DNA from 2 places in the Shewanella sp. LZH-2 genome. Region 2 is predicted to be linked to the other one. Evidence: riboswitches for the same ligand, from Rfam matches in the RefSeq annotation. Region 2 holds a riboswitch; the other holds the start of a gene.
What was found. Region 2 has a riboswitch for thiamine pyrophosphate ahead of thiC (phosphomethylpyrimidine synthase ThiC). Riboswitches for the same ligand answer to the same signal wherever they lie in the genome.
Positions count from the first base shown of each region.

Region 1: it holds a riboswitch for thiamine pyrophosphate, as region 2 does, so the genes downstream of both, JM642_RS08635 (TonB-dependent receptor) here and thiC (phosphomethylpyrimidine synthase ThiC) in region 2, are expected to answer to the same signal.

Region 1 is NZ_CP069350.1:1,906,127-1,922,019, reverse strand. Features, by position in the region: gene JM642_RS08640 (hypothetical protein) at 1-201, opposite strand, end outside; gene JM642_RS08635 (TonB-dependent receptor) at 304-2,505, opposite strand; TPP riboswitch at 2,559-2,668, opposite strand; gene JM642_RS08630 (Crp/Fnr family transcriptional regulator) at 2,892-3,572, shown strand; gene tsgA (MFS transporter TsgA) at 3,649-4,803, opposite strand; gene deoD (purine-nucleoside phosphorylase) at 4,854-5,558, opposite strand; gene JM642_RS08615 (YcfL family protein) at 5,828-6,220, opposite strand; gene JM642_RS08610 (PaaI family thioesterase) at 6,334-6,798, opposite strand; gene JM642_RS08605 (PaaI family thioesterase) at 6,785-7,312, opposite strand; gene hinT (purine nucleoside phosphoramidase) at 7,309-7,665, opposite strand; gene JM642_RS08595 (PDZ domain-containing protein) at 7,811-9,577, shown strand; gene JM642_RS08590 (LuxR C-terminal-related transcriptional regulator) at 9,749-10,384, opposite strand; gene JM642_RS08585 (cytochrome b/b6 domain-containing protein) at 10,681-11,427, shown strand; gene JM642_RS08580 (cytochrome c3 family protein) at 11,498-11,848, opposite strand; gene htpX (protease HtpX) at 12,174-13,037, opposite strand; gene pepE (dipeptidase PepE) at 13,324-14,034, shown strand; gene JM642_RS08565 (glucan biosynthesis protein G) at 14,406-15,893, shown strand, end outside.
Region 2 is NZ_CP069350.1:2,365,191-2,381,083, reverse strand. Features, by position in the region: gene JM642_RS10605 (hypothetical protein) at 212-1,453, shown strand; TPP riboswitch at 1,629-1,727, shown strand; gene thiC (phosphomethylpyrimidine synthase ThiC) at 1,887-4,049, shown strand; gene thiE (thiamine phosphate synthase) at 4,052-5,749, shown strand; gene JM642_RS10590 (HesA/MoeB/ThiF family protein) at 5,746-6,684, shown strand; gene thiS (sulfur carrier protein ThiS) at 6,681-6,884, shown strand; gene JM642_RS10580 (thiazole synthase) at 6,886-7,650, shown strand; gene thiH (2-iminoacetate synthase ThiH) at 7,647-8,762, shown strand; gene JM642_RS10570 (hypothetical protein) at 8,874-9,137, shown strand; gene JM642_RS10565 (putative metalloprotease CJM1_0395 family protein) at 9,140-11,308, shown strand; gene JM642_RS10560 (LysR family transcriptional regulator) at 11,480-12,382, opposite strand; gene JM642_RS10555 (M3 family metallopeptidase) at 12,597-14,456, opposite strand; gene cmoB (tRNA 5-methoxyuridine(34)/uridine 5-oxyacetic acid(34) synthase CmoB) at 14,525-15,517, opposite strand; gene cmoA (carboxy-S-adenosyl-L-methionine synthase CmoA) at 15,514-15,893, opposite strand, start outside.

The DNA.
Region 1 (15,893 bases), 460 kb from region 2:
GCCCCACTTCTCATGGGCGGCTTGCATTTCGGTGGCCAGCATCGCCATCACATCTTGATAGTCGCCGCACACTTGGGTCGCCATCGCATTGGTCACGCGCTCAATCGTTGGATAACTGTCCAAACGATGAATAAACCATTTAATTGGATCGAGGTAGTTTTCATTAAAAGGATACATGCTAATTTCGGCGGTCAGTTTCATCTTCAATCCTTATTTCAAATACTTATCATAAAAATAGCCGCACCGTGAAACGGTATAGCATGAAGCCTCAAGTCTCTCTCCACAGCGCGGCTAGCTTGGGTACTACATAAACTTAACGTTCAGTGTTACCCCAATTTGGCGTGGGTCGCCGTAGCGGATATATTGTTTTTCCGCCCAGCCATTATCAGGCTCATTACCAAAATAGAAGCCACGAACGCCATATTCTTCATCAAATAGGTTGCGGCCCCATAAATATGCTGACCACGCACTTGCCTCATAACCTAAACGCGCATTCACAACAGTATATGGCTCGGAGCGCGAATCGTTACTGTCTGAGTAGTAAAACTCGCTCTTACCACTCATATTCAAGTTGGCAAACCAACCCGAGTTCGCACGATAGGTACCGCCTAGGCTATAGGTTAAGTGCGGTGAATGGGCCAGATCGCGCCCCGTTAAATCCACATCAGTACCGTATTTATCTTGATATTGGTAATTACCGTAAGCAGTCTGTAACCAACCAAGGCTTGAGTAAAACTGGAGATTATCCGTGGCATACCAAGTTGCATCCAGCTCGGCACCGTAGTTGTTTGAGCTACCCGCATTTTCAGTGTAGAGAATAAAACGTTGTGGCTTATTAGGATCTTGCTGGGAAGCAGCCACTTGCTGATCCTGTCTATCCATATAGAACAGTGCCAGATTAGTATCGATAAGCCCTTCAAACCAATGGGATTTTAAACCTATTTCGTAGTTGTATAAGGTTTCGGTATCAAACTCTTTTTTATCATTGAGTTCGACTGGCAAAGTCATGTTGAAACCGCCCGCCTTGTAACCTCGCGCCACACGGGCGTAGACATTGTGGGACTCATTGAGCACTTTACTCAGCGCAATATGGCCGCCCCACATGGTTTCGCTCGGGTCAAAATTATCATTGTTAGTGTCGGAGTAATGACTATTACGACGCTCCACACGCAGCCCCATAGACAAGGCATAGTCAGCACCTAAATCCGTATCCAGCTGACCAAATACGGCGTAATTGGTTGCTTCATATTCAGAATCTAACACCTCATCAGGCCAAGTATTATATTCAGAATACAGTTGGTTATCTTCTTTAAGGTTCATCGCATAAACCCCAAGTAACCAGTCGGTTGAGCCGGCAAAAATACGGCCTTGGTCAGTCGAGCTCAAACGAAACTCTTGGGATAAGGTTTTACGCTGACCGGTTTTGTCCCAAAAGTAATCATACTGACAAGGCGATACATTACCGCCCTCTTCACATTGTTTAGATGCCCAATACTCAGAATTGGCCCAATCGCCATCGTAACTATAGTGGTGATCGGTATTGGCAAATGAAGTCAGCGAGGTCAACTCAAACTGCTCTGCCCCCGAATATGTCGCTTTAAAACCTGCGCCGGTGGTGCGCTGGCTATCGACACCCGGTTGATCAGATAGGGTGTTTGTCGGATCGTTGGTTAAACTCCAGACATCATAACCGTTATCAAAATCGGCATGCAGCAGGGTTAAATCGAGTTGCAGATCATCGGTGGCATACCAGCGCAATTTAGCGCGACCAGTAAATTCATCGCGGCCATTAGTATCTTCTTTATTTAAATAGATATTGTCGCGATAACCGTTTTGCTGATGTTGCTGCAGTGCCACACGATACAGCAATTTGCCGGAATCGCTTAAGGGACCTGAGCTAAAACCACTGAAGGTTTGTAGATCGTCATTACCTAAAGAAACCTCGGCGCCATGTTCAAACACATCGGTTGGGTCGTTACTCTTAAGGTAAATTAAGCCCGCTAACGCATTGGCGCCATAACGGGTTCCCTGCGGGCCGCGTAACACTTCAACCTGCTGCAGATCGTACATGCTCGACACCATGCCGATACCGGATAAATCAATATCATCAACAATATAACCAACGGATGAGTTAGGCGCGCCTTGATATTGCTCCTGCTCACCCACGCCACGGATCTGAAAATACTTGGGGCGAGAACTACCACCTGACCAGTTAAAGTTGGCGATGGAGTTCATCACATCTTCAAAGTGCTGGGCGCTTTCATCTTGAATTTGCTGGGCATCGATAACGGTAATGCTTGAAGGCATTTTTTCTAAACTGGCACTGCGAAAATCCGCCGTAACCACCATGATTTCCATATTATTATTGGGATCAGGTTTGTCGATAGCATCGGTTTGCGCCCATGCCGACGCACTTAACGCCGCAGAGACGGCCAGCGCTAATGGTGCACGAGTTAACGATATCGTGAAGATTGAAGATTGGTTGTTAGACTTTTTGTTAGACATAGGACCTCAAATACATGTTTGAGATCCGGCAACGAATAAGCGATTCAGAAGTGTGCTGTTGATTGGCCCATTCCTACGCCGGTATTAGCCGGATCAGGTTCTAAGGGTTCGTCTGATGACATCTCAGTCTGCCGAATGTTGGCAAACACCCCTTGGCGGCGCTTAGTATACATGACGAAAATAATAAAGTAGACACACTTGTGCCGGCGATATCCTTAAATATCACTAAAACCTTGTCTTTCTACACAATGTTAAAAATCTTATGCCAAACGCCCGCAATCCCAATGCCTAAAATCGCCAGTCAACTCCTTTGGCCCATTTGACCGTTTATCACGATAATGTTATAGAAGGCCGCCATTTTACATAGGATGAGAGGATCATACTCAATGCAGCTAAAACCGTTAGCCAAAGGACGTTATAGCCAGCGATGGGAGCAAGACTATCCCCTTATTGAAGCGGTGATACTCAGCTGTATCAGCGAAGTTAAAATGCTTAAAAAAGGCGCCCATCTAATGACACAAGGTGAAGCCATGACGTCACTGGTGTTGGTAAAACAAGGGCGCGTGTCGCTTGGCCATACCGCCAGAAATGGTCGATGTTTTCAATTGGGGACTATCGATTGTGATTCGCAACTCTTTGGTGAAATGGAGTTTTTTACTCAATATCACTGCCAATTGGATATTATTGCCAATGAAGCCTTAGAAATCATGGTCATTAGCGCCGAAAAACTACAATATTCCCTCGGCCAGCACCCACAGCTAGCGTTATTTTTTGCCAGCGCCATTGCCATTGACTACCAAGACACCGTCGATATTTTTACCCGGCGCCTGCTGTATCCCATCAGCTATAACGTGGCATATGATATTTACCACGAATATTTAAATGATTTACCCGTTGATGGCTTTAGTAAGCGTTATTTAGAAGCGGAGCGATTTGGTACAACCGATCGAGTTTACCGACGGGCACTACAGTTGCTTGAAGAACGTGGCCTGATTGAACGCAATAAAGAAGGCATAAGGATTAAAGATCTCAATGCCCTTAAACAATTCGTTGAAGCTGCGATATAACCAAATTAAAAAAGCCCGCTCTCGAGGTTATTCATTCGCAAGAGTGGGCCAAATCAATTAACGTCGCAAATGGACTTTAGGCCGCAGCAGGTTTCATTCGACCTGAAACAATCAGCATGATAAATATCGCAACATAAAGTAGCGGAATAACATACATCACCGTTTGCAATCCAATAATACGTTCAAAGAATGAGCTAATGGCGGGACTAAACATCGCCCCCGTGCTGCCGCTGATCAGAATATAAGACACATTTTTACTGCTCGCCTTTTTAACAAAAGACACACCATAAGCAATAAATGCGTTGTAAAGAGCTGCGCACACAAAGCCATAACCATAGGTTAAATAACCGATCCAATTAAGCTTATCAGTTGTCACAATCATAAAGGTGATGACCATAGCCAGGCCGATAATTGCGACTAGAAAATGGTGGATTTTTACCCGAGTCACAATCAGCGTCGAAATTAACGCACCAATCAGTGCAGCTGACCAATATTGAGTAATAATATTGCCCGCGTCTTCAAATGGAATATCAAATTTTTGCTTAACAAATAAAGGGGCCCAGGTTAAAAACGTATACAGCGCCAACATGCCTAAAAATAACCCAATGCCACCGCTAATAATGCCGAAATTCCATTCAGATTGTTGCTTATCTTCCGTATTCGATGATTGCTCACATAGTGAAAAATTAGTGAACAAAGTAATAATCACGGTTCCTAACGCGACTAAACCTACGGCTAAGTAACTGTAACTCCATGACAATGAACTTGTGAGTGCGTAAGTTGTAATTAAAGGGAAAATAACCCCCGCAATATTAAATGTGGCATCTTGCACGACGAGCATGGTGCTTTGTAATTTCTCTTGCCACACTGATACCACTATCGTACCCGCAATACATAGCCCCACACCGCCACAAAAACCAATCAAGGTCATGGCTATCATCACCACTTGTAGCGAAGTGGTAAGATGTAACGCGACAGCACACAATGCCACTAGGCTGTAACTAATTAAGGTAATTCGCTTGATACCCAATTTTTCAATAAAGAAAAAAGCGGCAATAGTCCCTGCCAGTGCGCCACCATTAAGCAAGGAGAATATTGAAGCAACGTCATTCACGTTTGCTGCAAATTTATCCGCTATGGGTTCAATCAGCATCCCAAATTGAGTGGCAAAGCCCGCCATTATAAAATTAGCGAGAAAACTAATTGCGGTTAAGGTGATTTTATTATTCATGTTGTCATTCCATCAGTGAAATGCTAAGAGTACAAAGGATAGCGTTAACCCTAATTAAGCGCGGTTTCTAAGGCGAGCTCGATCATATTATTAAAGGATAATTGACGCTCTTGCGCCGTGGTTTCTTCACCAGTTAAACAGTGGTCCGACACGGTCAGAATGGCTAAGGATTCAATTCCCTGTTGATGTGCCAAGCCATAAAGTCCTGCCACTTCCATATCAATACCTAACACCCCGAAACGCTCAAGCGCCGGGATCATATCTTCGTCAGGATCATAGTAAAGATCGCCACTAAATACGTTGCCAACTTTCACGCTAATGCCTTTTTCATTGGCTTTGGTATAGGCTTTGTGCAGTAAGGAAAAGGTGGCTGAGGTCGCCATTTGGTAGCCACTGCTGCGTTTAGCATTCGTTGGGGAATCCGTGCCAGCGGCTTGAGCTAAAATCACATCGCGCATTTCGACATGCTGTTGGGTCGCCCCTAAACTGCCGATACGAATAATACGTTTAACGCCGAAAAAATTAATCAACTCATGGCCATAGAGCACCATAGATGAAATACCCATACCATGGCCCATCACCGAAATGCGTTGCCCTTGGTAATAACCTGTGTAACCCAACATATTGCGAACGTTAGTCACTTCTACGGCATCGGTAAGATAGGTTTCTGCAATATATTTAGCCCGCAGCGGATCGCCGGGCATAATAACAGTTTCTGCAAAATCAGTAGGTTGCGCATTAATATGAGCCGTCATAGATCTATCCTCATGTGGTAATATGCAGATAGTAGTGCTCAACCGCGAAATATTTTTAGGACTAAAGTCCGGATCTTCTGTTGCAATCCCCCTTTTTTGTTAAAAGTGGATGATTTATCGCAACGTTTACACTTAGCATCATAAAACTTAATAACAAAATCTCATTTAACACATTGTATTTGATACAAATAAAAAGACTTACACCCAAAAGAGTAAGTCTTTTTAAATATAGAGAATCCGGCACAGACTTTACTAAAACAAACACCAATCTAGTTTGAATGGGTCTCGCGCACATAAACATCGAATTTCGCCACTTGGGCATTTGGTGCCACAGCCGACACTTGTAGCTGTTGTTTGCCGTGTAATTTCACCGATTTCCAACTGGTGGCTTCATCTTCAATGGTAAAACCGCTGGCATCATACCAAGTGAACTTATATTGCACTCGCATATCGCTTGAGGACTTGCTGACGATCAGCGCCGAACCTTGGATAAGATCGCCAACACGGCGCGCCTCAACCCCTTCGACACTGATATCACGGGCAAAACTCTTACTATCGACACGGGTTTCTCCCAGTGAGTTCACCGAAATGCCCGCCGTATTAGTGCAGGCGCCGAGTGTCAGTGCTGCTGCCAAGATTAATCCACTGTAAATTGCTTTCATTTTGTTTTCCCTCACTCACAAAAACCTAGGTGCCGAACAACGGATGGGCAATGACACTACGCGACGTCAGCTGAACTTATGCTTAACGTGCTCATCATGCCCCGCGCTCGCGATTAATCGATCAAAAAGTGCGCTCTTGCGGTAGCGATCAACTGCTTACGATTGGTTTGCCAACAATTGATATTCACGTTGGCGACCCGTCGCCCCTGACGGGTGATACGGCATTCGGCAAAACTGTCTTTATGCAGGCCTGCTCGCAGGTAATCAATCGAGAAATCGACCACTTTTGGCACTTTTGCCGTTTGCATAAACACCATTAATTGCACTATGGCTGACATTTCCATAAAACCAGCAATTACCCCACCATGAATCGCGGGCAGAATGGGATTACCGATATTGTCGTCCTTAGCGGGGAGTTTGAAAATCAGCTCATCGCCAAAGCGCTCGACCTTCATGCCAATAAACTTAGCATAAGGCACATGTTCGAGCAGATGACCAAAGTCGTTCAACTCGGTAGCGCGTTTTACAATTCCCTGCACATCGAGGGTTTTCGGCTCGGCCGGCTTATTTGAGTTCATCTGTCTCTCCTAAAGACGGCACGGCTTCTCCCATCAAGGCTTGCCTAAAGGCATCGCCCACCATTTCAGGGCTGATACGCATAAAGGAGCCCACCGCATGGGCGATAGGATCATCAATGCTGTCCTGATAGGCGATGGCGCGGGTAAAGGCGATATTGGATGACAATTTATAGCACTCGGCAAAGCCATAAACCGATTTATGGGGCTGCGCGGGCTTCATATAATCGACGCGTAAGTCGAGGGTGGGCGAAATCTCTAAGGATTGATATTTTTGAAAAATCGCACTCACCACCGCGCTGCCACAGGCGGTGTCCATCAGGGTGGTGATCACCCCGCCGTGGATAACGCCAGTATCGGGATAACCAATTAACTCAGTGCTGTAGGGCAACTCAATCAGTACATGGTGCTCACTGGCTTCGAGCACGGTTAACCCTAAGCGACGGCACTGGGCGAGCTGATCGACAAATCGCTGCGCCATTTGAGTCAGCGGAAAAAACTCAGGATTTACCTTCATTGACCTTGGCTCAACATAGGTCCCAGTGGCTCTCCGCCGACGAGATGAATGTGGATATGGTACACTTCCTGTCCACCATGTTTATTGCAGTTCATGATCAAACGATAACCGTCTTTGGCAATCCCCGCCTCTGCTGCCAGTTTGGCTGCCACAGTCATCATCCGGCCGAGTGCTGGTTCATCCGAGGCTTTCATATCATTTGCGGTTGGGATCAAATGATTCGGCACAATCAGAATATGGGTTGGCGCCTTTGGCGAGATGTCTCTAAAAGCGGTCACCAGCTCGTCTTGATACAGAATGTCGGCGGGAATTTCGCGGCGGATAATTTTGCTGAAAATGGTTTCTTCGGCCATGGGGAGTCCTCCTTGGGTTAATTGGGATAGTATACTAGCAATTCAACGCTTTGTGTCTCCAGATATTTTGCGTTTCATTTGCCTGTTGTGCGCATTTTTGGCAGCATGACGCCCATTAAAATGCAGCGGTTTTACAGGATAAATTATGATCCACTATCACATCATTCCCGTCGATCCCAAGGCGCACTTGTTCGCCGTTACTATGACGGTACAAAAGCCCCACCCTAAGCAAGTTTTTAGCCTGCCCGCGTGGCTTCCCGGCAGTTATATGGTGCGGGATTTTGCCAAGAATATTATCGATCTTAAAGCCACAGGCGATAATGGTGAGGCGCTCCACCTCACTCAACTGGATAAACAAACCTGGTCGGTCGAACATCAGTCCACCCAACTGACCTTAACCTATCAAGTTTATGCTTGGGACCTGTCGGTACGCACTGCGCATCTGGATATGACCCACGGCTTCTTTAACGGTAGCAGTGTATTTTTAGCCGCCCACGGCTTTGAGGCAGGCTTACACACAGTGACTATGGCTGCGCCGACCGAGCAGAGCCTAAATGAATGGCGCCTTGCCACCAGCATGACACGCCAAAGCGGTGATGAATTTGCCTTTGGTGAGTTTTGCGCGCAAAGCTATGACGAACTTATCGATCATCCAGTTGAGATGGGGCTATTCACCCACGCCAGTTTTGAAGCCTGCGGCGTAAGACACGATATCGTACTAAACGGTCGCCACCGCGCCCATATGCCGAGACTCTGCCAAGATTTAAAGGCAATTTGCGAGTATCAAATCAAGCTGTTTGGCACGCCAGCGCCCTTTGAACGTTATCTGTTTATGACGACAGTACTCGACAATGGCTTTGGTGGTTTGGAACATAGGGCATCGACAGCACTCATGTGCTCACGCAAAGATTTACCGCTGTCGATGGATGCGCCGATAAATAACGACTACCGCACTTATTTATCGCTCTGCAGCCATGAATATTTCCACAGCTGGAACGTCAAGCGCATCAAGCCAGAATGCTTCTTACCCTATCAACTCGAGGCGGAAACCTATACGCCGCAGCTGTGGGCCTATGAGGGCATCACCTCCTATTATGATGATTTCCTTACCTATCGCGCAGGCTTAGTCGATGAGCAAAGCTACTTAGATATGCTGAGCGAAACCTTTACCCGGGTATACCGCAGTCAAGGCCGCTTTAAACAAAGCATTAAGGACTCGAGCTTTAACGCTTGGACTAAGTTCTATAAGCAGGATGAGAACGCCCAAAACGCCATTATCAGTTATTACACTAAGGGCGCCCTGTTTGCGCTGTATCTGGATTTAACCCTAAGAAGCGAGACTCAAGGAAAATACAACCTCGACGATCTAATGACCATTCTGTGGCAGGAATATGCCCTGCAAAATCGCGGCACCACGGATGAATGCCATCAAAGGATTATTGAACGCTTACTGGGGCGTGATTGCCAAGATCTCTTCGCCTATTTAGACAATACCGACGATATCCCACTGGCACCGCTACTTGCCGAGTTTGGGGTTGAGTTGACCTTACGCGCGAGCAATGGTGCGCAGGATGTCGGCGGTGGCACGGCCAAAGGGTATGGGATTGCCTTTGGCGCTAAAACGCAAGCTGCGCCAATGGGCCTTAAAGTAATCACTGTTGCCCAAGGCAGCCCTGCGCACCTTGCGGGCTTAAGTGCCGGAGATATCTTAATTGCGGCGGATAATCTACAGGTGACAGGTCAATTTGAAGCGCAGCTTCAGCAATACCCACTCGGACAACGCTTAAGCCTGCATTGGTTTAGACGCGATGAATTGATGACGGGAGAACTGATTATTGCAGAGGCGCCTAAGGATACGGTTGCCTTAAGTATCACAGATAAAGACAAACTGCAGGCTTGGTTAGGTCGTTGATCTTTAATCTATTAGCCTTTAATGCACTAATTTTTAATGCATTAGTTTTTAATGCAATAGTCCTTAACCCATAAAGCACAAAAGGGGCAATCGTATCGACGATTGCCCCTTTTTATTTGATTCTTAAGTTGTTCAATTGAATATTGGTTTCGCGGCCCCATCAACAACGCGTTACACCACCACATCGTGTAAGTAGGTTTGCGCCCATGCAATGGCTTGCCCACGGCTTGACACACCAATCTTACGGAACACACGGTACAAGTGAGTCTTAATGGTGCTCTCACTCACAAATAATTGATTCGCGATATCGAGGTTAGTGCTACCAGACAGCAGGGCTTGTAACACTTCGCGCTCACGGATGGTTAATGGCTCAGTGTCTTCGAACAATCCAAAGTCATCATTTACCCCATTCACCAATTGGATGGGGATCACTCTGTGTCCACGCAGGATGTTAGACAGGCCAAGGCTGATTTCTGTCAGTCCTGCATCCAGATAAAACACCCCTGCCGTAGTCGAGGCTTGCATTAAAAAACGGGCATCAACCTGTTTAGGGAATTGAATGTAGACGACTCGCACACTCGGGTGTTCACGGGCAAGCAAGCGTTGAAATTGATAGGCTTTCTGAAGATCAACAGTGGAAAGGTCAATCACCACCATAGAGGCTTGGTTATCTTTGATTTGATCGCACATTTCATCTGGACTGACTTGCGACAGCTTCACCAGAAACTCCTGAGGCCAGCGGCCTGCAAGCAATTCCATCAGAACTTGCGATCTTGACACTACAATCCAATGTAATATTTTGAACATCCTGCTCACTCCCTGTCTGGTTAACGATTATTTATTTTGAGAGGAGAAACATCTCTCAATACCACTTCAACATCCGTTCAATAGACTTCCAAGTCTATCGTGCACACGATATTAGCATTAGATAAAACAGATTCAAAAGACTTACGTAAAAAATATTTACCGTACGCAAATCAAAAACTTCTACAACTTTAGGACAAATCATTGTCAAGCAGAAGGCTTAATTTAAACTGAAAATAATGCGCTATTTTTAACAGAAAGGCGTAAGATCAAATCAATACAAAACATAAGGAAATACCATGTCCAGCCAGCAACCAAGCCCTATTGAAATACAATCCTACCCCGTCTGGGACAGACCTACGCGTCTGTTCCACTGGATTAATGTCATCCTCGTACTCGCCCTGCTTATCGTGGGCGGTATAATGATGTTTCGCAGCGACTTAGGTATAACCGAACTCTCCGGCAAAATTGGGCTTAAGACCCTGCACGTCATCATTGGCTATGGCTTTGCGATTAATTTACTGTTCCGCTTAGTGTGGGGCTTTATGGGTAACAAATACGCGCGCTTTAGTCATATGTTCCCCAATGCCAATAGCAAGGCCGAGTTACAAACCTATAAAGCAGAACTTGCCGCGGGTAAAAATCCCCAATATCTAGGTCACAACCCTAAAGGAAAATTCGCCGTTCTCGCTATCATGCTCTTATTAGTCACGATTATGATTACTGGGCTGATCCGCGCCGGTACCGATATTTACTATCCACCCCTGGGAAGTGCAGTCCAACAGTACCTTGCGGCCACCAATGTTGATCCGAGTAGCCTACAACCCTACGATGCAACGGGCGTCGATACCGATAAAGCTAACGTGATAAAACCCATAAAAGGTCTTGTAGGAGAGGTACATGTCTATGCAGTGTATTTATTGATGCTGTTGATCATGCTGCATGTTTTTGCAGTGGTCTACACAGAAGTCAAACGCCAACCTGGTATTATCTCAGCCATGTTTTCAGGCAAAAAGCTTATTCAAGGACAACCGAAGGACGAATGAGGTCAACTCAATGAGCATAAAAAACGCCAGCATTTGCTGGCGTTTTATCAAGCTCAATCTGAAGTCAAACTTACTTCTTCAGAATAGATGCCGGAGTACGGCCATCGTCGTGACAGCTTTCACAGGTAGGTTTTTGACCTACGTTCATATCGTGTGGCGCATGGCAGTCAGCACAGACTAAATTACCATCGTGTGGCTTATGTACTGCGTCCATTTCAGAAAGCTTACCATGGCAGCTTTGGCATTGTTCAAACTCATAGGCACCATCAGCAGATGGCGTACCATCTTTATGACAGCTTTCACAACCACCAGATTCAGCGTGGAAGTCAGATAATTTTTGATCCGCGGCAAATGCGGTTGGTGACAGCGCTAGCGCTGCAAGACTTGCCCCGAAAAGCACACTTAATAGTTTTTTGCTCACAATTGTATCCTCCAATGGTGATTGACAGTGGAAATTCTTGTCAGGGGTGACTTCCATCTTGCAACCAATATAAATAGCACGACTCGATTTAACTTAGCTAAGGATTGAGTAATAAGCAACACAATCTTATGCAAAGTAACTTTATCAATATACTCAAGGGTAAAATGTGCGCTGCATCATGTAACCACATGCTTATATAAGAGTTTTACATTGTCACAACCTACCAATTACAACTAAAAGCCTCCCTAGCTTAATCATCAGCAAAAGAAAAGCCCTAATAAAAAAGGAGACCCTAGGTCTCCTTTTGATGAACGTTTGGACTCAATTAACGAGTTTGTAAAGCCGCAATACGCTTCTCTAGAGGTGGATGGCTCATCATTAACTCAGCCATTGAACGCTTGCCGTTAATACCAAAAGCAGACATTTGTGCTGGCATTGCTGAGCTTTCTGGGCCTTGGCGTAAACGCTCAAGTGCTGCAATCATCTTATGCTTGCCCGCTAAGCGAGCTGCACCTTCGTCGGCACGGTATTCACGAATACGTGAGAAGTAAGCCACGATAATTGATGCCAAAATACCAAACAACATATCAAGAACAAATACCACTGCCATATAAGCAAACATGCCCAAACCTTCGCCTTCTTCATCATTGCTCGAGACGAAGTTGTTGATAATGCCTGCAACAACACGCGCCGCGAAGATTACAAAGGTGTTCACCACGCCTTGAATTAAGGTCAAAGTGACCATATCGCCGTTAGCGACGTGGCTTACTTCGTGGGCAAGTACGCCTTCGACTTCATCTTGACTCATGCCATACAACAGACCTGTACTCACGGCAACTAATGAGTTGTCCTTACTTGGGCCAGTTGCAAATGCATTCATCTCCGGCGATTGGTAAATTGCCACTTCTGGCATTTTAATCCCAGCTTGCTGGGCTTGGCGGGCAACCGTCTCCACTAACCAACGCTCAGTGCTATCACGTGGGGTGGTGATTACTTCACAACCCATGGTCTTTTTCGCCATCCATTTTGAAATCGCTAAGCTGATGAAGGCTCCGCCGAATCCAAAAATCGCAGCGAACACTAAGAGTCCACCCATAGTAGACGTATTCACGCCTAGAATAGACATTACAATTGAGGCTACTAGCAACACGGCTAGGTTAGTCGCAATCAATAAAAATATACGCTTCATATCAGCTCCTTTACGGCACAAAGGTGCCATTTATTTTGTTCAAAGACATAATATGTCCAATTAATCGAAATTCAAGGGGTAAAGGTAAGAGTTTTTCTAATCGCTAATTTTTCTCTCAATTTAGACACAGCCTTTCATGGCTCGTGAGTCTAGGGACAGTCTATTAAGCCAAACTTAAATCTAGGCGCTGTCAGTGTTACAGCCAAATTCATGTGTGTTTATCTATGTTTATCGTAATTAAACTTTGTTAACATGCCTGCACATTCTGAGATTTAAGGATAAAAAAATGACCGTTAATGCCCTACTGCTAAGCAGTTCACGTGTTGGTGACACGCCTTATCTTTCCCATGCGCTGCCTTTTATCAAACCACTCACCGCTCACGCACAAAAATGGATTTTTATTCCTTATGCAGGGGTAAGCATGAGCTACGATACCTACTTAGCCTCTGTAGTGACGGGACTCAGTGAGCTTAAACTCGATATTAGTGGTATTCATCAACACCCTGATCCGCGCCAAGCGATTAAAGATGCCGACGGTATTTTAATTGGTGGCGGCAACACTTTTCATCTTTTGCATGAGTTGTATAAGTACGATCTTGTGCAGCTTATTCGTAATGAAGTCCTTAGCGGTAAGCCTTACATTGGTTGGAGCGCAGGGTCAAATGTATCTGGATTAAGCATTCGTACAACTAACGATATGCCGATCATTGAACCGCCATCATTCGCGGCCCTAAACATAGTGCCTTTTCAGGTAAATCCACATTATTCAAACTACCGTGCACCAGGACATAACGGTGAAACTCGAGCTCAGCGATTACTCGAATTTACCCGTGTCGATCCGATCACGCCCGTCATTGGCATTGTTGAAGGCAGTGCGCTATGGCGACAGGGAGACACTTTATCACTGTTGGGTGATAACCCTGCCTATTTATTCTGTGGCGAACAGCAGGAGCTCCCTATTCCCGTAGGTAGCGATTTATCTCATTTGCTAAAATAAGATCTCGTTAGCGGCATTCATCGTGGTAAATAGGGTAACATTCACACTAAGCTAACCACTTAACATGCAAATGCCGCTCCTTTAAGAGTTGAACGCGACAAAAGACTAGACTGATTATTGACCTTGCGCGCTATCAATATCCTTTCATCATGCAAGGATCGGCATATCTCCCGCAGGAGAAAAAACTTGCACCACTTAAGTATCTGCACTAATTTCGTTGTCGAACACCTTGATAAACAAGATTAATTTTTGCATTTACCCCTAGCTACATTCTGAAACAAATTTTCTAAGTTATTTAAAATTAGGGAGTTATGACCAAGGCACAGGAGTATTTTTTTACCCTTGGTCCATCCAAGTGAGGAGTTTTCATTTTGCGACTGCATTCAACATTGAACCATTCAACCCCGATGAACGGTCATAAAAAGACCAAATTAACACTTTTTTTTGGGTCTATACTGGCCGGCATAATGAGCATCAGTAGTTTAGCCCCCGCCTATGCCGCCAATGCAAGCGATGATAAAAAAGCTAAGGCATTCTCCCATGACACCGTCGTTGAGTTAGCACAGCAACTGGCTCAAAAACCATTCAAAGAAGCTAGAAAGGCTCCGAAGGAACTGATCGACTTAGATTACGCCACTTATGGCAAGATCAATTATCAAGAAAACGCTGCGATTTGGGGCGGAACACCCACTAAGTTTTCAGTGCAACTTTTTGCGCCCGGTTTTTTATACAAAAATTTGGTGGATATTGATGTCGTTGAAAATAGCCGAGCTTTTCCTATCGAGTTAACAGAATCTTCCTTTAGTGTGCCCAATGATACCATTGAGAAATTACTCACGCAGGTAGGACAATATGCAGGCGTTCGACTTCATTACCCCATCAATGACGATGAAGTCAAAGACGAGTTCATTATGTTTCAAGGGGCAAGCTATTTTCGTGCATTATCCAAGGGCCAAACCTATGGATTATCAAACCGCGGGTTAGCCATTGATGTTGCCCAACCTAAAGGTGAAGAATATCCCTTATTTAAACGTTTTTGGATAGAGCGGCCCTCTAAATATCAAACAGCGATTGTGGTACACGCATTACTAGATAGTCAGAGTGTTACAGGTGCCTATCGCTTTGGTATTTATCCCGGAGCACCGACACGAGTTGACGTCGATGTCACCCTCTTTCCGCGCCGAGATATCGCCCACGTTGGCCTAGCACCACTGACCTCCATGTTTCTTTATGGTGGTTTAGATACGCCTGACAAACCCGATTATCGTCCTGCTGTACATAACTCTGAAGGATTACAAATTGATCGAGGTAACGGTGAGCGTTTATGGCGACCACTCAATAACCCAAACAAACTGCAAATCAGTGCCTTTGGTGACGAAGATATTAAGGGTTTTGGCTTAATCCAACGCCATCGTAACTTCGACTACTATCAAGATCTTGGTGCGAACTACCAACAACGTCCTTCTGCATGGATTGAACCATTAAACGATTGGGGTAAAGGGCAATTAATACTGCTTGAAATTCCATCAAGCGCCGAAACCAATGATAATATCGTCGCCTATTGGGAACCTCAGGGGGGATTAAAGCAGGCTGAGCCCTATCGCTATTCTTACCGAATTACAGCGTCTAATGACAGCCCTAGTTTTACAAACAAAGCACGGGTAATTCGTAGCTCTAAGGGACAAAAACAGGCTAAAGGCAAAGAACTCCTTATCGACTACAGCAATATCAAGCCACAAGATATTGAAAAAATTACAATTGATGCCAGTATCAGTAAGGGTAAAATCCTCTCATCTCGGATAGTAGCTCACCCTGAAATTAATGGTGCTCGGATCTTCATTACGTTTGAGCCTGAAAGT
Region 2 (15,893 bases):
GCTTACACGTGTAAGCTGATTTATTTTACGTGTTCTTGCCATCGGCTATAACACTGATGAGTTCTGTTGTCCTTGTACAAGATTATGGTACTGGTTGACAACTGAATAATGTCACTGCTTTGGAACTTTGTTCGACTCACTTTCTCTAATTCTCCGTAAGATGTCATGGATTTGTTAAGTACTTTATTCATTAAGTACTAAGGGATGGATTTTGCCTGTTCGATCGAATATAGCCCCAGAAGATGATCTTAGTGTTGATGTGCTCAGCCGCGTTACAAACGATGAGACCGCACCATTTTCCGCTTTGCCTTTTTGTGCAACGTTTTTAAGTGCTACAACCCAAGGCGCTACAGATTTGAACACTAAGCCTTTTAGCGCTTTAAGTGTTCATGCCGAGTCTTGCGATAACAATCTACACCTCAATTTAAGTGAAGCAGACCAAAGATCAATCGATAGCGCATTTCAAACATCTTCAAATCTAAGCGGGCGAGAGCGGCCACATTATTTCAATCTTAAGCTATTGCTTTGGGTCATGTTTGGCCATGGCTTACTGCTGTTTTTATTAATTTTTTTATGGCGAACCCAGTCGGAACACTTAGGGCTGCATTTTACTGAATCATCTGCTAACGCACGGACTACAACCAAAGCGTTAAAGGCATATTTTATTTATGCGCCGCCAACGCAAACTGCTCCAGCGGATTCTGCTCAAGATATATCAGTGGAAGAGTTTATTAACACTAGCGAGCCGATAACCTCACCGCCTAATACAGTAAAATCTACTCCAGATGTTGAGCCTGCCGCGAAAGTGATACCAAAACCCGCGGAAAAGCCGACACCTAAGCCTACGGCGCAAAGTGCCAAACCTTCCGAAGTCAGCGCCCAAGAATCAAAAGTAACAGAATCAAAAGCATCAGTACCAAACACATCTGTGCCTAACACCTCAACTCAGGGCCAAGCCCAGCAGAGTGCAAAAGAGGCTGTTAAACCGAAAAAGGCAGAAGTCCAATCAAGCTTGGCTCAAGCGGCAAGTACTGAGCAGTCTGCGGCCAATGGGCAAAGCGGCGGGGCGGCGGGCAGTGTGGGATTGTTTACTCAGCGTTATTTTGAACGACAGCGTGAGCAAGCCTTGGATGATTTAGTGTTAGAGCAAGCAAATCATTACAGCAAACGGTCGAATTTGTCTGAAATGAGCCCCGAGATGGAGGTACTGATTGTGCCCAATGCTGACGATTTTAGCGGCCCCACCAGTTTAGATTTAGAGCTGGATCCGAATCGTATCGTTCGTCAAGGTAATACCTGTTATCGGGTCGTCAAAGTGGGCACCCCAATTAATCCCTATGCTGAGAACTTAGGTTTCCCCTTCGATTGCAGTGGCAAGAAAATGAACCAAGAAATTGACGATGCCATTAAGGCGCAGCTCGATAAAATGATGGTAAAGCGGCCAAAAGGCTAAAAAATAACGATGATAAATTTTCACTCAAGATAATGATAATGATGAGTTTAAAAGTTTTATAAAATTAAATGCTATAATATACAGTTGCTTATGTATTCTTTGTTTTTGATTGATAGTTAAGTTTTTGTCCTCAAATTACGCTTGTTTGTTCGCAGCGCTTCTGCCTATACTTTTGCCCATCTTGTCGGAGTGCCTCTTGGCTGAGACCGTTTATTCGGGATCCGTTGAACCTGATCAGGTTAAAACCTGCGAAGGAAACAAGCATAATAACTTCCATTAAATCGTATCAGCGGCAATCTTTTGCCGTCTATTTACCCATCGATTTAGTCGTTATTGAGTCAGTAAATCCACTTACGGTTTACAAGGCTCAGCTCTCAACACTCAAGTCTCCAGACAAGCAACCCCATTTTTATTTGTTAAAGTGAGATTGCTTATGTCCAGTTTAGAATCGTCCTCAGAATCACTTGCCGTGAACACTCATGGGCAAAGGAGCCGCCGTGCGGCGCGCGCCGAGGCCCAAGCCTTTATCGATACCCTTAAACCATTACAACACCCTAATTCGCAAAAGTTGTATTTGCAGGGAAGCCGTGAGGATATCCGTGTAGGGATGCTGCAAATTCTGCAAACTGATACGCGGATTGGCGGCACTACGGCCGCACCGATAGTCGAGAAAAATCCTCCCATTCCGGTGTATGACTGTGCCGGTCCTTATTCCGATCCGGCTGCGCAAATTAACGTGCGTCAAGGACTAGCCAAACTCAGATTACCGTGGATTATTGAGCGCCAAGATACTGAAGTGCTTGATTGTGCGACCTCAGATTTTACCCAGCAACGCCTAAAGGATGATGGCTTAGATCATCTGCGCTTCGAAGCTGACTCAAGTGCGATTGTTCGTCCTCGCCGTGCTTTACCGGGTAAACGCGTGAGCCAATTACACTATGCTCGCCAAGGGATTATTACCCCTGAAATGGAATATGTGGCGATTCGGGAAAATATGGCGCTCGCCCAGGTGCAAGATGAAATCTTAAACCGCCGCGGCCATGGTGAATCCTTTGGTGCCGTAATAGGTAAACCAATTACCCCTGAGTTTGTCCGCGACGAAATTGCCCGTGGACGCGCCATTATTCCGTTAAATATCAATCATCCAGAAGCTGAGCCTATGATTATTGGCCGTAACTTTTTAGTCAAAGTGAACGCCAATATCGGTAACTCGGCGGTTACGTCTTCCATCGAGGAGGAAGTGGAAAAGCTTGTTTGGTCAACCCGTTGGGGCGCGGACACTGTGATGGACTTGTCCACTGGCCGGTATATCCATGAAACCCGTGAATGGATTATCCGTAACTCGCCAGTGCCGATTGGCACAGTGCCGATTTATCAAGCACTGGAAAAAGTGAATGGCGTTGCTGAGCACCTTACCTGGGAAGTGTTTCGCGACACTTTGATTGAACAAGCGGAGCAGGGCGTCGATTACTTTACCATCCATGCTGGCGTGTTATTGCGCTATGTGCCGATGACCGCCAAACGGGTAACTGGGATTGTATCCCGCGGCGGCTCAATCATGGCCAAATGGTGCTTGAGTCACCATCAAGAAAACTTCCTCTATACCCATTTTCGTGAGATTTGCGAGCTGTGCGTGGCCTACGATGTGTCGCTGTCATTAGGCGATGGTATGCGTCCAGGCTCGATTGCCGATGCCAATGATGAGGCGCAGTTTGCCGAGCTTGAGACCTTAGGCGAGTTGGTCAAAATCGCCTGGAAATACGATGTGCAGACCATTATCGAAGGGCCCGGGCATATCCCGATGCAACTTATCAAAGAGAATATGGATAAGCAGCTAATCCACTGCGCCGAGGCGCCGTTTTATACCCTAGGGCCGCAAATTACTGATATTGCGCCGGGTTACGATCATTTCACCTCCGGAATTGGGGCTGCGATGATCGCATGGTATGGCTGCGCCATGCTCTGCTATGTGACGCCGAAGGAGCACTTAGGTTTACCCAATAAGCAGGATGTCAAACAAGGGCTGATTGCCTACAAGATTGCCGCCCATGCCGCCGATATTGCCAAAGGCCACCCGGGCGCGCAGATCCGCGACAATGCGTTATCTAAGGCGCGTTTCGAATTCCGCTGGGAAGATCAATATAACCTCGGACTTGACCCTGAGACCGCGCGTGCCTATCACGATGAATCCCTGCCACAAGAGTCGGCCAAGGTAGCGCATTTTTGCTCTATGTGCGGCCCTAAGTTCTGCTCAATGAAGATCACCCAAGATGTGCGCGACTATGCGGCAAGCTTAGCGGCGGGTACGTTGTCAGTGGCTTCGTCAAGCCAAAATGTTGAGAGCGCTGAAGCGCTTGCATCGATAAACCCTGCTCAACAAGGGCAATCAAACACAGAAGCAATCCAGCAGATCAGAGTCAAAATTCAAGATGAATTAGCGGCGGCCATGGCGCAAAAATCGGCTGAGTTTGCTGCCTCGGGCGCCAAGTTGTATCTACCGATGGGCGAGGCTAATACAGCTAAAACTGCCAATGAATCGGGCAAGTATCAGGATGGGAGTGAGCTCAAACCAACAGCACAGGTTGCGGAGGTTTGATAATGACCCTTACTAAAGATATTAGCCAGGTGGCACCTAAACCTATCGTCTGGACCATTGCGGGTTCAGACAGCGGTGGCGGCGCGGGGATCCAAGCCGACTTAGCCACCATCAAGGATTTGGGCGGCCATGGGTGCAGCGTGATCACCACGCTAACGGCCCAAAGTTCGGTGACGGTGGCGTTAGTTGAGCCTGTGAGTGAGGCAATGTTACTCACACAGCTCTCGACCCTGTTAGCTGATTTACCGCCTCAGGCGATCAAAATTGGCTTACTCGCAAATCAGCAGCAAGTGCACTTAGTTGCCGATTGGTTGGCTGGTTTTAAAACCCAATTTCCACTCGCCCCCGTTATTCTCGACCCTGTGATGGTTGCAAGCTGTGGAGACGAACTCGGCGATAAGAGCGCGGCGAGTCGGCCGCTAGATTTTACTCCCTTTAAGGGCTTGATTAGCCTGATAACGCCGAATGTGCAGGAGTTGGCAAGGCTTATTGTCGCCAAAGACAAACAAGCGTCAGCAATACACACAAAAGCTGAATTCGCCGCTGCGACAATTCAACTCTCTGAACAATTAGCGTGCAGCGTATTAGCCAAGGGCGGCGATATTGATTTTGCGGTTCAGGCAAGTGCTGGCATTAACACCAGTGATGTCTTAAGCGATCAAAAAAGCGATATCACAAGTCATCGCATTGCTACAGAGAATCAGCATTTTGCGGAAGATTTGTTGATTTGTCATCAGGTTACTGGCTGCTCACCGCTCGACGCAAATGGCGGTTTTTGGCTCAGTAGTGCGCGGATAAACACGCGCCATAACCACGGCAGTGGTTGTACTCTGTCTTCAGCCATCGCCACGGTGTTAGCCTCTGGCTTTGTATTGCAGGATGCGGTTGTGGTAGCAAAAGCCTATGTCAATCAAGGTTTAACTCAAGCACAGGGGATTGGTCAAGGCCCTGGGCCACTCGCGCGTACCGCTTGGCCGCATAATTTAACGACGTATCCTCACGTCACTGCTTATTCTCAAAACAGCTTGAGTGAATCCAGTGATTTGCAATGCGGCGCGTTTAAGCGCCTTGATCCTGACTTAGGGATTTATCCAGTTGTCGATAACCTACAGTTACTAGAACAGTTATTGGCGGCGGGCGTGAAGACGGTACAGCTCAGGATAAAGCCTAATGCGCTAAAGTCTAATGCGTTGACGTCGGACGAACTTGAGGCACAAATCCAAACCGCGATTGCCTTAGGTAAGCATTATGATGCGCAGCTTTTTATCAATGACCATTGGCAATTAGCGATAAAGCATGGCGCATTTGGGGTCCATCTTGGACAAGAAGATCTAGCGGTGACGGATCTAAACGCCATTCATGGCGCGGGATTGGCGCTTGGCATCTCTAGCCACGGTTATTTCGAGTTGCTGCGTGCCCATCAACATGCGCCATCTTACATCGCCCTTGGGCATATTTTCCCGACGACGACCAAGCAAATGCCATCGATGCCACAAGGGTTATTCAAGTTAGCGCATTATGTTGAACTGTTAAAAGCGCATTATCCCTTAGTGGCAATTGGCGGCATCGGGCCTTCGAATTTTGCCCAAGTCAAAGCGACTGGGGTGAGCAATATTGCCGTGGTGCGGGCGATTACCGAATCAAGCGATCCAATAATGGCCTTTGCCGAATTGACGCGAGCTTGGGAGTCAAGCTTATGAGCATGACACAAGAGCAGGCGCAATCCCTTGCCGATAAAGACTTTATTCGTTATTCGCGGCAAATATTTTTACCCGAGGTCGGCGAGGCTGGCCAGTTGCAGCTTAAACAGGCTCATGTGCTTATCGTCGGCTTAGGCGGCCTCGGGCAATTGGCGGCGCAATATTTGGCTTGTGCCGGAGTCGGGCGCTTAACGCTTGTCGATGGCGATAGGGTGGAATTATCCAATCTGCCAAGGCAGTTACTCTTTAGTGACAACGATATTGGTCATCACAAAGCCCTCATTGCTAAACAGAAATTGGCCGTGTTGGCGCACGGTTGTGAGATTGATGCCTTTGCCGAGCATTTGACTCTCGAGTCTGCGAACACTGTATTTTCTGGTCTGTTAACCCATGGTGAAGAGACGAGGTTAGTGCTTGATTGTACTGATAACCTTACTGCGCGCCATTGTATCAATCGGTTGTGTATTGAGCATGCCTTGCCTTTGGTGAGCGCCTCGATTGCTGCCTTTAACGGCCAATTGTTTGCGGTTGATCAGCGGCGATTTCCCGCAGGCGGCTGTTATCACTGTATCTTCCCCTCGAATTCTCGCGCGCCACAAAACTGTAGCAGTCAAGGAGTGCTCGGCCCCAGTGTCGGCGTGATGGCATCGATGCAGGCGCTGCTAGCGATGCAATTGTTGCTCTTAGCCACGCCGCCAACTTCTACAACAAAACAAACGGGTAATCAGTCTTTCGAAGAGACAAGTCACCCAGTCACCTCCACGAGAGCGCTACTTGGCCGATTTTGGCGTTTCGATGCCAAGTTACTCCAATGGCATTCGGCCGCATTAACCCGTGATCCCGAGTGCAAGGTGTGCGGGTTAAAGCCGAGTGCATTAATGCAATCAACCACAGCTGCTTCATTCAAATCTGTCCCTAATCGAGGTTTGTTATGATTTTAATTCATCTCAATAATGTGCCCCAAACACTTCAACAACCGCTCAGTTTACAAGCCTTGTTAGAAGCACAAAATATTTGCCAACACTCGGTTGCCTTAGTGCTTAATGAGGCCGTTGTGCCAAAACACCGATGGTCATCTATCCTATGCCACCATGAGGATAAGATTGATGTATTTGCCGTGGTCGCGGGAGGTTAAGATGTTAACGATTGCAGGTGTGGAATTTGAGTCACGATTATTTACGGGCACGGGAAAATTCAGCTCAAGTCAGCTGATGCTGGAGTCAATTAAGGCGTCTCAGTCGCAGTTGGTGACCGTTGCAATGAAAAGAATTGATTTAAAAACTGGGGCCGATGATTTGCTCTCGCCACTTAGGCAAGCGGGCGTGCGACTCTTGCCTAATACCGCGGGCGCGCGTAATGCTAAGGAAGCGATATTCGCCGCGGAATTAGCGCAGGAAATACTGGGAACACAATGGGTTAAACTTGAAATTCATCCCGATCCCAAATACCTGATGCCCGATGCGGTCGAGACATTAGCCGCAGCCAAAATCCTCTGTGAACGTGGCTTTATTGTGATGCCCTATGTGCATGCCGATCCCGTGCTGTGCCGACGTTTAGAGGATGTCGGCTGCGCCGCTGTGATGCCACTGGCAAGCCCAATTGGCACCAATCAGGGGTTGGTGACGGAGCCTTTCATCAAGATGATTATCGAGCAAGCAAGGGTGCCGGTGGTGATTGATGCGGGAATTGGCGCGCCATCCCATGCAGCGCACGCGATGGAGTTAGGTGCCGATGCCGTGCTGGTTAATACCGCCATTGCCAGCAGCGCATCTCCGATTGAAATGGCGTTGTGCTTTAAGGATGCGGTAGATTGCGGTCGACGCGCCTTTGAAGCGGGGCTTGGCCGGGTGCAAACTCAGGCGGTGCATACCAGCCCACTAACCGGATTCCTACAGCAATGAGTTTTGTCGACCATTTTGCCCGCATTGAACGGGATAAGTTATTGCTGGCGTTGTATTCATGCACTGCTGCTGATGTTGAACGTGCCCTAGTTCAACCAGAAGGCAACTTACAGAGTCTGCTCGCTTTGCTGTCTCCTGCGGCCGAGCCCTATATCGAAGAGATGGCACAGCGCTCGGCAGCGCTCACTCGGCAACGCTTTGGGGCCAATATCGGATTGTACTTACCACTGTACTTGTCCAATCTTTGCGCTAACGAATGCGATTACTGTGGTTTTAGCATGAGCAATAAGCTCAAGCGCAAAGTGCTCAATGAGCAGGAACTTGCTGCCGAAATGGCGATTATAAAATCCCGCGGCTTTGATTCTATCTTGCTAGTATCGGGAGAGCATGAAACTAAAGTTGGAATGGATTACTTTCAGCGGGTTTTACCGTTGGTAAAACAGCTGTTTAGTTATGTGGCTATGGAGGTGCAGCCGCTTGAGGAGATTGATTATCGCCAGCTCGTTGAGCGAGGACTCGATGCTGTGATGGTGTATCAAGAAACCTACCAAGCCGCGACTTATGCTAAACATCACACCCGAGGGAAAAAACAGGACTTCGCCTATCGGCTTGCCACGCCCGATCGTGTTGCCCGTGCGGGTATCGATAAGATAGGCCTAGGTGTGTTACTAGGATTAGATGACTGGCGGCTCGATGCCTTGTTGATGGGTCATCATTTGGACTATTTAGAACGACATTACTGGCGTACTCGTTTTAGTATTTCTCTACCACGTTTGCGGCCTTGTACTGGTGGCATAACACCAAAAGTGCATTTAACCGATCTGGGACTGGTGCAAATGATCTGTGCCTTTAGACTGTTTAATCAACAACTTGATATCAGTTTATCGACCCGCGAGGCACCATCGCTTCGGGACAATTTACTGCCTCTTGGGATAACGCAAATGAGTGCGGGCAGTTCAACTCAGCCCGGAGGTTACCAAGCACCTGATAGTCAGCTCGATCAGTTTGAGATCAGCGATGAGCGAACTGTTGAGCAGGTCATCAGTCAAATGCGGCTCAAGGGATTTAACCCCGTCTTTAAGGATTGGGAATCGGCTTGGATAGCCTGTTAAAAAGGAGCTGAAAATGAGCAAAAAAGCTGTCCATAAGAGGGATAAATCTGTACATCAAGGTAGGTTTGGTCAATAATTAACCTAGTGTTCACCAGATGCAGGAATCCCTTTATGCAAATCCAATCTGCTTATGCTTCCGGTCTGCAAGGCTTGCAAACGGCTCAATCAGGATTAACACAGGCTACGATTGATGTGGCTAAACCGAGTCCTTCGCAAAGCGCTGCACCCACAGAAACCGCCAAGGCGGTAGATGAAACCGATAAAACTTCAGCATTAGTTGCTGCCAACTCATCATTGCGACAAGGCGAAGCATCGACTGAGGTACTCGAGAGAGAATCTGAAACTATAGGTTCGATTATTAACATCAAGGTGTAACTATGTCGGTCATGGCGCTGTCATCCCAGGTTGGCGCGCCATCCAATTCGTTTTTGAGTGCTGATAAGCCGATTGAGCCGCTAAAAGGAGCAAGACCTCAAAGTGGACTGGTTTATCAAGGTGACAATAGTCAGACGGTTGCTAAACATAGCGCTTCAACGGCTAGCCTGCATGCACCAAAATCCGAAGTGAGTGGGGCACTTGAACCGTCTTTAAGTAGCTTTACTGCTGCGTCCAACCAAACTTTGCCTTTCACTGGGACTCAGCCTGAGTTATTGGCAGGCGCTAAATCGAGTTATGCGAGCCTTTCTTCTAGCGCGAATAATGTTGCGATACAGAAAGCTATTGTAGATTTAGGTGTAAACGCTTCTGCTCAGCTATATTCAAACCCCTCCGCTCCAAAACTGATAGATTCGACTTCACAGTCTTCAACTAATAAAAGTTTTAGTTTACTCACAGGACCTCGTTCCATAGGTGGCATGAGAGGTGGGCAAATTGCTGCCTCTCAGACAGCCGTGTCAGTGTTGAGTGCTCCGGATATGGGGCTTTCAACCTTGAATGGTGCCGTTAATCCTATGGTGTCTTTGGCGCCAAGCACAACCGCTTACTCAACTGAAAGCGATATCGGTAGTATTACTTCGTCAAATTCGGATTTCGCCAATATATTCCCGACTTCAGATCCCATCACAACGAGTATCGCACCATTGGGACAACAAAAGGCCACTAGTACTGCAATGAGTCCTTTTGCTACTGAGTTTGCAGGGGCTGATGTTGTGGGTACTTCTTCGGGGACCCGCGATTCGGTGGTGACCAACGTTGGTGATAGAACCTCGCCTCAGGCAAACAGTTTGAGTGAGCAGTTTAGTCATATCTTTGGCCAACATGCAGCGACCAAGGAACCAGTTGGGAGTGAATCGGTAGCAGGCGAACTTTCTCACATTCAGCAAAATCAAGCTGAACAAGTTCGTGATGAGCAAGCTAAGCAAGCAAGGGAAAAGGCTATACAAGAGCAGGAGCAAAAACAACAAGCATTAGCCGAAGCCTTTGCTAAAGCCGATAATAGCCAACAAGCTCAGCAGACACAGGGCGAACAAACTCGCCAGCAAGACTTAGCGAAAGAGCAAGTCAAACAGACACAAGAAAAGGCGATAGAGCAACAAAAAGCCCAAATTGACGAATTAAAAGCAAGGGACACAGAAGTCAAAGCTCACGAGCACGCTCATGCCAGCGTGGGTGGTCAATATGCCCAAAGCCCCAGTTTCAAGTATGAAAAAGGTACTGATGGCAAACGCTATGCCACCGACGGTGAAGTACAAATCGATGTGTCGATAGTACCAGGCGATCCTCTGGCGACCATCAATAAGATGAAGCAAGTCTATGCGGCCGCTATGGCGCCAGTTGACCCATCTTCTGCCGATATTCGCGTGGCGGCGCAAGCACTGCAGAAAATGAATGAGGCCAAGGCTAAACTTGCTGAGGAACGTCAACAGCAGATTGTTGACCAGTCCACAACGGAAACCTTAATAGGCGCCGAGGCGCAACTTGAAAACTTGCCACCGCTCAAAGAACGTCAAATTCAAGTCACGGGTAAGGTTGATGCCGATGGTAATATCACGGTCCCCCAAGACGAGCCATCGGCTCCTGTTACCGAAGTGATTGATAAGATTAAGCAAGCCATTGCGGCGCAGGTTGCATCGAGTGATACCTCTGATGCCGTAAATGTCATAGAGGTTGAAAATAGCGATACAATTGAACCTCCAACAGCAACCTTGGCCGTTGGTTCTGTGCAATCTAGCCAAGCTGAAAATCCGCAGATTTCCTCACAGCGACTCGAATCATCCGCTCGCTTATTCAACAAGAGTGCATTGAATCTTAACCAAAGGGGCAGCAATGCGGTTCGTTTCTATGATGCGGTAGCCGTAGCAGCGCTAGCCAGTAATCAAAACTCAACACTAGTGCACAATGAGTCGAGTGTTGATGCACATCGTGGGGAGATAGCTGAACCAATAGACGATTCTGCATTGGTGTCTAGCTCGACTGTTTATGGGGAGAATAGTCTTATTTCCAATGGATTAACACTTGAGTCATCAAACCGCCAAGACACTCGCGGCCTGTTCAACCCTCAAACTTTAGCACTGCATCGTCCGCGTTTCTTAGATGTGAATGTCTAGCCTCTAATTCTCGATATTCTCGCAAATATTAACCGAGTAGCGTTTGCCCATTAAGGCCTATCGCTTAAGCGTGCTCTGTTTGCAAGTTCAGTAGCCATAAATCAAATAACAGTGATTCTCGATTTGCCAAGCACTCATTTTGCCGTGCTAGAGGAAACAACCTTAGCGTTATCAATCGGTAGTGCTCACACCATGGTGCTTTAGGATATAAGAGGCCAGCAGTTTCGAGGCGGGGCCTTGGTGATCGCGGTTGGGTATCACAAGGCTAAGCATTATCCGTCGTTTCTGGCTGCCTTGCAGGTGTAAACGCACCAGTTTACCCGCGGCTAATTCTTCTTGGATAAGGAAGGATGGGATCCAACAAAAACCAATTCCCTGGTTTAAAATAACTTTCGCCTCATGGAAGTTAGATACTGTCCAGCGCTGCTCGGCTTTGAGCCAGCCGATATCAATGTTAGATTGCACGCCCGTGTCTTTGATCACTAATTGCAGATGCTGTGCCAACAGTTTGTCGTCATCTAAAGTGCCAATGTCGGCTAAGGGATGGCTCGGGTGGCAAACCAGATGCAGCTCTTGTTCACATAGAGGCTCGGATAAATAGCCTTTGGGTGGGATGCCTGCACAAATGGCTATATCGACTTTATTCTGCAGGATCAGCTCCTGCGTCCCAGTGATCACTGAATCAAGCATAATAATGCGAGTACCACGGCTATGGGGCAGAAAGTCACTTAGCGCACATACAAGGCTTTCCATCGGATAGACAATTTCACGGGCAATGGTCAGCGTTGGCTCCCAACCTTGCTCTAGGTTGCTAGCAAGTTGTTCTAATTCATTCACAGATTGAGTGACATGGCGTGAACGTCGCAGTAACACTTCGCCCTGTGGCGTCAGATAGGCTTTACGCCCACGGACTTCGAGTAACTCAATTCCCAATTGATGTTGCAACTTGGCGACAGCATGGTTGAGAGACGATTGGCTCTTGTTGAGTTTTTCTGCCGCCTGCGCATAGCCGCCATAATCGACGACGGCCTGTAAAATACGCCATTGCTCAAGGGTGGATTTAGCGCGAGTCATGGAGATCCTAATGTCTAACGACAGTTTTCTAAAAAAACGATAGGTTTAGCCCTATAGTGGCGAGTCATGATCGTTTATTCAATAGTATCGGTGATTTAATAGGGAGACGATAATCGCGGCGATGTGCAGCGGTATGATTATTACTGACGGTAAGATTACGCGTGGATATTGTTTGCTGGTGTGTGCAAATCACCGTTCCCATTGTGTTAAGCCGCTAAAAAGCACAATTGCTTGCGTTAGCGTGCGATCCTAAGACAACGATAATCCTCTGGATAAGCGATGCCGCATCAACGGGATCGCCAATAGTAGCGTGTAGTTGCTCACTTAAGGTGAGTGCAGCCTCATTGACTACCAACAGATTAAAAAGCCCAAGTTTATCTTGGCAGTCTTGTGTGGATAAATAGACAAATTTAGCTAATTGCGTTTGCCACAGGGATTGATAATAGCGTGGGCCTTCATTAGCGATTGCATTGAAACTATATGCATAGTCAATTGGTTGTTCCCAATTTGCGCCAAAACTCTTACTGAACTCTGCTTGTAGATCGGGATAGCTTTGCTGTTTTAAAGACTGATAAAAATTAAGCGCCACTTTAGCGCGAAACACATTAAGTTGTTTGGTATAGGCCTTGGCGAGTATCTCCCTTGGCGCTATATGTTGAATATCATATTTTGGAAAGAGTGTTTCGTGTAATACATTGGCTAGCCAAAGGCTTGGTAACTGATTTGAATCGAGACTCGGGCCTAAGGTATTGTTTAGATAAAAATGGCTTCCCCGTGCAAGTGCTACAACAGCTTGGGCTAACGCATTGCAAAAACGTTCAATATCTTTGTCACTGTTGAGTGTGGGATTAAGCTCGAGTGCCTGTTGACCAAACTGTTGGCCAATTACACTTTGTCTGAGGGTATGTTGACTGGCACTGGCATGCCGACTATTTACGTCAAGATACACTTCACCAAGCAAACGATGTTGGTGGTAAACCCGGATGATTTGTTGCTGCCGTTGAGCCGCGGTTGATGCAATATGCCCATCTATCACTTCAAAACTCAATCCATACTCACCGAGAATAGCAAAAGCATTATCGAGCACTTCGCCAGTGTGTAAGGAAATCTGTTTGGCACTACTTAGCTGCGATAATTTACGGCCGACATCCCAAGGTGCGACTCCAATTGATTCAGTTTGGCTGTCGAGAAACTGTTTTACTAATGCAGGAGAATTGAGTTGCTGTTCAGCCAAGCTGTAACTGGCAAAATCGATAAAGTTTGCGTCATTTGCCATTTGTTGACGCAATTCTGCAATACGATGCAATGCGAGTTGGTTATGCTCGCGGGCACGACCTTGATAGGCCTGCCACAGAATTTGCCGACAGTGGCGATCGGGTTGTTTTAAGAGATAACCGACAATCGTGCCGGAAAACGTTGTATTTGATGTTTCTGTGGCGTTGTCGGCTGCATCAACGGCGACATTTTCTGTGTTGGCAGTAGTAACCTCAGTTGGCAGTTGGCATTGGGTTGCTTGAACCGCTAAATGAAATTGTTGACTGCCTAATCCTTGTCGAATAGTGGCTTGTGCTGTGTGCAGTTTGGCCTTATCAAGGGGGGATTGATGCTGACGTAGTAATGCGACTAATTGTTCACCGAATAAGAGTTGATCTTGGGTGAGATGCTCATCATTGCTATGTTTATCAGCCGCATCAGTGAGCTCATCAACAAGTTGGTTGAATGCAGCTTGGCTCAGCAGGTCGTTTAGGATATCGGCAAGGCGCAACTGACATTGCAGTAGTCCTTGGCGTTCTTCGCCCGAGAGAGATAAACCTCGGTAGTAGTTGAGTCTATCATTAATGTTATTAAGCCCTATGGTGTGTTGCTCTAATACCAAGGCTTTATCTGAGAGCATTAAAGTGGGCAAATTATGTGTATTGGCATAGCGGCTAAAGGCGCTAGTCAAGTCAATATTAGGATGACGTAAACACTGTTCCACTAGCAGAGGTACAGGGCTTGGTGCAGCAGAGGCTGCACCAATAGAGGATAATAAACACCAGCCAAACAGGCTAGCCGTAAACAATGTTTTTGGCATAGGCAACGGGGCAGTGACCCTCATGGTATGGGATGACATGGCTTTAACATGCCTAAGTGTATCATGCCTTAATTCAAATCTTGATTCGGCTGATTTTTCACTGCAATAATCGTTGCGCGTTTTGGCGCAGGGTAACCCTCGATAGTCTTAGTGATATCGTTAGGGTCAAGATATTCAACCAGTGATTCATTTGGCATCCAATCGGTTCGGCGCTGTTCGGCAAGGGCGGTGACATCGGTATCGACACAACGTATGTCGGTGAAATCACATTTTTTAAGCCAGAGCATCAGTGCCGCAACGGATGGAATAAACCAAACGTTATTCATTTTGCCATACCTATCTTGCGGGACGAGTACGGCGTTTTCATCACCATCAATCACTAACGTCTCTAATACTAATTCTCCCCCCATACGTAACTGATCGCGTAATTGCAACAAGTGATCAATGGGTGAGCGTCTGTGATACAAGACGCCCATGGAGAATACTGTATCGAAGGCATCCAATGGCGGAAGTTCTTCAATACCAAGTGGCAACAGGTGCACAGGGTGATTCTCACCACTCAAGCGTTTAACCGCTTCAAATTGGCATAAAAACAGCGGGGAAGGGTCGATGCCTACCACGCGCTTAGCGCCTGCCCCTAACATACGCCACATGTGATAGCCGCTACCGCAACCTACATCGAGTACTGTACGGTTTTGCAGGGGCGAAATATGCGGTTTAACCCGATCCCATTTCCAATCGCTGCGCCATTCGGTGTCGATATGAATGCCGTGAATATGGAATGGACCTTTACGCCAAGGCATAAAGAGCCGCAGTAAATTCTCGAGTTTTTCCTTTTCGCCTGGCGTGAGCTGCTCACCCGTGCCTATCGTGACACTATCAACAAAATCGACTTTATCTGGGCTTGGATAGTGCAGTTTATTAAGCACTTTTTCCCATTTCGGGAGGTTGCCGTGTTTGTGTTCTCTTTGCCATTTACCGAGGATTGCTGGCAAGGTTTCAAGCCAATGTTGTAAATTTGAGTCGGCGATTTGTTGATAAAAGGAGCTAAAATTAATCACTTGATGGCCACCATAGAAGCAAAGTTAAAACATTGGAACCATGTACTAAAGTGACTAAACCCTTGGCGAGTTAAGCGCTGTTGATGCGTACTTAAGGTATCTGGTTTCATGACATTTTCCAGCGCACTACGTTTTTGACTGATTTCGAGCTCGCTATAGCCATTGGCTCGTTTAAAGTCGAGATGCAGTTCTTCAAGTACACTTTGAATTGGCGCATCATCAAAGCGGATTTTTTCCGAGAGTACTAAGATCCCTCCTGGATTTAAGCCTTGATAAATCTTGGCAATAAGTGACTCTCTGTCCTCGGGAGGTAAAAATTGTAGCGTAAAGTTGAGCACCACTAAGGAGGCGTTTTCGATGTGAATATCGCGAATAT